Linked DNA regions of Flocculibacter collagenilyticus. The protein of the gene in region 1 interacts with the protein of each later gene in a pairwise test. Links are inferred from orthologs where the notes say so. Each region holds a gene or a part of one and is shown on either strand. Other genes may lie near its edges. The genes, in order: HUU81_RS11850 and HUU81_RS02835.

Region 1 (3,329 bases):
AGAAAGCAGAAAAGCTTATGCTGCGTGCGATTAAAGTACCTAGCTATATTCGTGTTGCTGACACTTATGAAAACTTAGGATTATGCGCACTTGAGCATGATTTATACGATAAAGGTGAAGAATATTTAACGTTTTCCCTATCTCATAACCCATTCCGAGCTAACACTTTATTAAGTTTAGCGGCATTAGCGTATGCTAAGAGCGACTATGTTGCTGCCCGCACATATTTAGAGCGAATGGATAAAAACAATAAAATGAGTGCTCGTGGCTTGATGCTTAGGCATAAAGTAGAGCGGATCATGGGCAATGTGGATGCTGCTAAAACTTACGCTAGTATGTTAGTGAAACTATTTCCTGAGTCTTATGAAGCGCAGAGCTATATTAAAAATAGATTACACACGAGTGAGTTTGAGCGACTAAAAAATAGATACGAAGAGCATCGATTACAAGAGTTACTTAAGGCATCAACGATGCATGGTAATGCTGACCAAACGACTAATAAGAGTGAAAAGCGCGGTCAACCAAGTGCAGCTCCTAAAATTAAGATTGTAAAGAAAAAATCACCTGCGGCTTCTAGTGTAGAAATAAATACGCAGGCAACCTCTACTGTTCAAACTAGCATTGAGACAGCTCAAAATAAGCAAGGAAGTGATGAGGTTTTATCTAGACTAAGTGCTAAACCAACGATAAATAAAAGAGAAAGCCAGCAAGAAGATGCAGAACCTTTATTAGTTAATGGCTCTGTTTCTGATAGTGATACTGTTAAAGAGCAAGCTGTAAAGGATGTAACTGATGAAACGGCCAGTACTACCAGTACTAACAGTCAAGTGTTCGAACAGGTAGACGCATATGATGATCTTACTACGAACCAGATCATTGCTAGATTAAAGAAAGTTGAAGTGCCATTTCACCGTGTAGAAAAAGGCGATACCTTGTATCTTATTTCAATGAAATATAACATTCGCATGGAAAAGTTAATGGAGTGGAATGATTTAACCGAAAACGGGCCTTTGTTCGCAGACTCTAAAGTCTATCTTAAGAGCCCAAAGGTGTATCATGCTATTAAAGAGGGTGACACCCTATACGGGTTGGCGTTGAAGTATAAAGTTCGCTTAAGCAAGTTATTAAAATGGAATAAAATGAAAAAAGATGATCGTATAACGCTCGGTCAGAAAATAATAATCGTTAATCCGAGTAAATACTAATGAGTGAAGAGTTATCTGAAAATATTGAAGTTGTCACGCCAGGACAACTGTTACAAGAAGCGAGAGCAAGCAAAGGGCTGTCGCAGCAAGATGTAGCGGCTAAGCTTAATTTAAAGCCTGCAGTAATTGAAAATATTGAGTCAAACGAGTTTGAGAAATTAGGCTCACAAACCTTTGTTCGTGGATATATTAGAGCGTATGCAAAATTAGTTAATGTATCTGAAAGCGAAGTGTTTTCTGCATTTGAGCATTTCGATGTGGCTACAAAACAGTCTTCTGAAATGCAGTCATTTTCTAAACGTACTGAACGACTAAGTCATGACACAAAATTAATGTGGGTGAGCTATGTTGTTGGTTTTATTATTGTGGCCTCTTTCTTGGCTTGGTGGTGGCAAGAGCGTGACACATTGGCACTGCCGTCATTGGAAATATCGACAGGAGAGCCAGTTGGAGAAGCGGTTGAAGTAGCATTGCCAGCTGAATCATCGAACGATGCTGCTAACGCAGCAATAAACACGGATACCAGTAATAAAAAAAAAGTAGCGAGTAATGCTGAGGTACAACAAAGCAATAAAGCCGATACGTCCAATATACAAAATCCAGATGATCAGCAGACTACAGCTAAAGAAATAAGCAATACGAGTACATCTAGCGAAAGTGAAACATTAACGGCAAGTGATCTTGCTGCTGTTGCGCAAACTAGTAAAAACGCCGAAGGTGAGTGGGTGCAAGCAGAGCCGAGCAGATTAACCATGCTTTTTTCAAAGGATTGTTGGATAAATGTGGTGGACTCAACAGAAGACCGCATTGCTTACGGTACCAAAAAAGAAGGTTACGAAATGAATGTAAAAGGTATTGCACCTTTCCAAGTTACAGTATGTAGCCCGGGTGCTGTTATCATTCAGTTAGATGGTGAAGATGTTGATCTGTCTTCATTATCGCAAAATATTGCCGCAAATTTTGAAGTTCCAATAGAGTAAAATTATGTTTAGTGAATCTCCGATTCAGCGACGCAAGTCCAAACAAATAAAAGTAGGTAATGTACTTGTAGGTGGTGATGCACCTATTTCAGTTCAGTCAATGACGAATACATTAACTACCGATGTTGCTGCAACCGTAAAGCAAATTGAAGCAATTCAACAAGCGGGTGCCGATATTGTGCGCGTGTCGGTTCCTACAATGGATGCCGCAGAAGCATTTAAATTGATTAAGCAGCAAACATCTATTCCTTTAGTTGCTGATATTCATTTTGATTATCGGATAGCACTAAAAGTAGCGGAATACGGTGTTGATTGTTTAAGAATAAACCCAGGTAATATTGGTAACGAGCAACGCATTCGCTCAGTAGTCGATTGTGCCAAAGATAAAGGGATCCCAATTCGAATTGGCGTGAATGGCGGCTCTTTAGAGAAAGATATCCAAGAAAAATATCATGAACCTGTGCCTGAAGCACTGGTTGAGTCTGCAATGCGCCATGTGGATATATTGGATCGCATGAACTTTGACCAATTTAAAGTAAGTGTGAAAGCGTCGAATGTATTTTTGGCTGTCGGCTCATATCGACTTCTTGCTCAGCAAATTGAACAACCTTTACACCTTGGTATTACAGAGGCTGGTGGTTTTAGAAGCGGTGCAGTTAAGTCTGCGGTTGGCTTAGGTATGCTCTTAGCTGAAGGCATTGGTGATACGTTGCGCATTTCATTGGCCGCAGATCCAGTAGAAGAGGTTAAAGTTGGCTTTGATATTCTCAAGTCGTTAGGTATTCGTTCAAGAGGTATTAACTTTATTGCCTGCCCAAGCTGTTCAAGACAAGAGTTCGACGTAGTAAATACAATGAATGCGCTTGAAGAGCGCTTAGAAGATATCATCGACCCTATGACGGTATCGGTTATTGGCTGTGTTGTTAACGGACCAGGTGAAGCGTTAGTTTCTGATGTAGGTCTTGCAGGGGCAAAAACGAGAAGTGGGTTATACGTTAACGGTGAGCGACAAAAACTGCGTATAAATAACGATAATATTGTTGATGAATTAGAGTCTCAAGTACGTCAATATTTAAGCAACCGGATTAAAGTGACGAATCTTTAATTACCGAATGAAAAAGCGTGCGTTTTAATATGTCCTAGC
Region 2 (3,240 bases), 2.0 Mb from region 1 along the record:
CTGTGGCTGGTGTGGCACGCAGTGGTCAAACAAAGGTTCTTCGCCTGTTGCCTCGTTTAAGCGCAATCAATTTGGGCTATATGACACAGTAGGTAATGTGTGGGAATGGACATTGTCGGAAAGTGAAAACAGTGAAGGGGTTGTAAGAGGTGGCGCATATAACTTTGCACCGCGCTTAGCCCGCGTTTCAACGCGCATTCCGCTGGCAAGCGATTTTCGTTCTAACTACATCGGTTTTAGGGTTGTCCGAGAGCGCTAACGAGAGCGTAAATACAAGCAAAATTAAAGCAACCGCATGGTTTAAAAAGGGGCAATTATCTGCCCCTTTTTTGCTGATTACGGTAAAGTAGAGTGTAAGATAGTTTTGAGTTTAAAGAGCATGTCAAATAAGCACCTAAATACAGCAAAATTGGTAGCGTTACCCCCAAACGTTGAACGGGGTGATCGCGTTATCTTATTTGATGGTGTATGTAAGTTATGCAATGCGTGGAGCAAGTTTATTATTGCTTACGACACTAAGCGTAAATTTAAACTGTGTAGCGTGCAGTCTGATGAAGGGCAACAAATACTAAGTCACTTTGGTTTATCAACAATCGAGTTTAGTACGATGCTGTATGTGGAAAGCGAGCGCTGCTTTGCACAAAGCACTGCATTTTTTAAGATTATGAGTGAGCTAGGCTTTCCTTGGAAGATACTGTGCATTTTTAGCGTAATTCCGCGCTCACTCCGTGATTGGTTGTACGATTGTATTGCACTAAACAGGTATAGATTATTTGGTCGCTACGACACGTGTTTGTTGCCTACTGCTGATCATAACGACAGGTTTATTAAGTAAACCACTCGGCCATTCTTGCTGAATAAAGTTCCTTAAGCTGATACATAAAAATTGCATAATTTGGCATTTATCGTCTATGCTCGTTTTAAAATGCGATAAAAACACAATATTTCCTATAAACATCAGTTTAATTAAGGATATGCACTTGCTGATTAGTAGGTCCGTTGGTAAAGTTAGCGCAGTCGTACTTATTGGTAATTATTGTAAAGGATTCTCACATCCATGTTTAAAAAACTCCGCGGTGTTTTCTCTAATGATTTATCTATCGATCTTGGTACAGCGAATACGTTAATTTATGTAAAAGAACAAGGCATCGTACTTAACGAGCCTTCTGTTGTTGCGATTCGTCAAGAGCGTGCTGGCGGCCCAAAAAGTGTTGCGGCTGTAGGTCAAGAAGCAAAACAAATGCTAGGTAGAACGCCTGGCAATATTAAAGCAATCCGTCCAATGAAAGACGGCGTTATTGCAGATTTCTATGTTACAGAAAAAATGCTGCAATATTTCATCAAACAAGTTCATAACAATAACTTTTTAAGACCAAGCCCACGCGTTTTGGTCTGTGTTCCTTGTGGTGCTACCCAAGTTGAAAAACGTGCTATTCGTGAATCGGCTTTAGGTGCTGGCGCACGTGAAGTGTATTTAATTGAAGAACCGATGGCAGCGGCCATAGGTGCAGGTTTACCAGTATCAGAAGCCACTGGTTCGATGGTTGTTGATATTGGTGGTGGTACTACCGAAGTAGCTATTATCTCATTGAACGGTGTTGTTTACTCTTCATCTGTGCGCATTGGTGGCGATAAGTTTGACGATGCAATAATTAACTACGTACGACGTAATTTTGGTAGTTTAATTGGTGAAGCAACAGCAGAACGTATTAAGCATGAGATTGGCTCTGCGTTTCCTGGCGACGAAGTGAAAGAAATTGAAGTACGTGGTCGTAACCTAGCGGAAGGGGTGCCTCGTAGTTTTACACTAAACAGCAATGAAATTCTTGAAGCATTACAAGAGCCGTTAACGGGGATTGTTAGTGCTGTGATGGTAGCGCTTGAGCAGTCACCACCTGAATTAGCGTCTGACATTTCAGAGCGTGGTATGGTGTTAACCGGTGGCGGCGCACTACTAAAAGATTTAGATAGATTATTAATGGAAGAAACGGGTATTCCAGTCATTATCGCTGACGATCCACTTACTTGTGTTGCAAGAGGTGGCGGTAAAGCGCTTGAAATGATTGATATGCACGGCGGAGACGTGTTCAGTTACGACTAATTATGAATGGCGGCACTAGCCGCCATTTTACAAGTGAATAAGCATGTTCAACAAGAACAAGGAGCTTTATCTGCAAACGCTGGTTATTCATATTTGTTCTTGTTTTACATTAATGATACCTAACTAGACATTATATATGGATCCAATTTTTGGGCGTGGCCCATCCCTGCAACTAAGGTTGCTAATTGCTATTGTATTCAGCATTGTGCTGATGTTTGCAGATCACTTTACTAATAGTTCAGCGACAATTCGTACCTACCTTAATTCACTCGTTAGCCCGTTAATTTACATGGCAAGCTTGCCTCAGCAAATGCTTGACTGGTCTGCTCAACAAGTAATGACCCGTGATCAATTAATGTCGGAAAACAACCAGTTACGCGAAAGAATCCTTACTCAAAACGAACAATTACAACGCTTTAAGTTTTTACAAAATGAAAATGAAAAACTACGTGCATTGTTGAGCTCTCCGGTGCGTACTGATGTAAAAAAACTGTCTGCGGAAGTGCTTGCCGTTCACAGTGATAGATTTAGCCATCAAGTGGTGATTAACCGCGGCTCTACCAATGGCGTATATGAAGGGCAGCCCGTTATTGATGATTCTGGCATAGTTGGGCAAGTGTTATATGTAGGCACTACTACAAGCAGAGTGTTGTTAATTTCAGATACCACCCATGCAATTCCTGTACGCATTCAGCGTAATGATATTCGCACTACCGTTGAGGGTATCGGCAAACTAAGGCAACTGAAACTTAGCCATGTTCCTCACAGCACGGATATTAAAGTGGGCGATAAATTAGTGACGTCTGGTTTAGGCAACCGTTTTCCACAAGGCTACCCAGTGGCTAAAGTCACATTTATTAATCGTGATGAAAGTTTGCCGTTTACACAAATTTACGCAGAACCTGAAGCACTATTAGATCGTGTTCGATATGTACTTTTACTATGGCCTGAGCGCAAAGAACAGGTGAGTCAATAATGGTTACTAAACGCAGTAATTCCCCTTTATTTATTAGTTTTACGCTGTTGCTGTCGTTAGTATTAGCGATTATGCCGATGCCCTTAGCGTTTGAGTATTTTAGGCCAGATTGGCCACTGCTGGTAATTATGTACTGGTCTATCGCGTTACCAAATCGGGTCAA

The links.
Region 2: the proteins of HUU81_RS11850 (region 1) and HUU81_RS02835 interact in binary tests that used the Escherichia coli proteins (3 or more experiments, as listed by UniProt). The link is inferred for Flocculibacter collagenilyticus from one-to-one orthologs.

What each region holds. Positions count from the first base shown.
Region 1 is NZ_CP059888.1:2,667,657-2,670,985, reverse strand. Bases 196-3,194 are described here. They hold HUU81_RS11850 (RodZ domain-containing protein), read left to right. Parts: upstream 196-1,204; coding sequence 1,205-2,185; downstream 2,186-3,194. Other genes in these bases: ispG (flavodoxin-dependent (E)-4-hydroxy-3-methylbut-2-enyl-diphosphate synthase), read left to right, coding at 2,190-3,194; pilW (type IV pilus biogenesis/stability protein PilW), read left to right, coding at 196-1,205. In the rest of the region: more of pilW, read left to right, coding at 1-195; more of ispG, read left to right, coding at 3,195-3,290.
Region 2 is NZ_CP059888.1:641,614-644,853, forward strand. What follows is about bases 170-3,079. They hold HUU81_RS02835 (rod shape-determining protein), read left to right. Parts: upstream 170-1,057; coding sequence 1,058-2,101; downstream 2,102-3,079. Other genes in these bases: HUU81_RS02825 (formylglycine-generating enzyme family protein), read left to right, coding at 170-259; HUU81_RS02830 (thiol-disulfide oxidoreductase DCC family protein), read left to right, coding at 380-835; mreC (rod shape-determining protein MreC), read left to right, coding at 2,238-3,077; mreD (rod shape-determining protein MreD), read left to right, coding at 3,077-3,079. Outside these bases: more of HUU81_RS02825, read left to right, coding at 1-169; more of mreD, read left to right, coding at 3,080-3,240. UniProt on the Escherichia coli protein: Forms membrane-associated dynamic filaments that are essential for cell shape determination. Acts by regulating cell wall synthesis and cell elongation, and thus cell shape.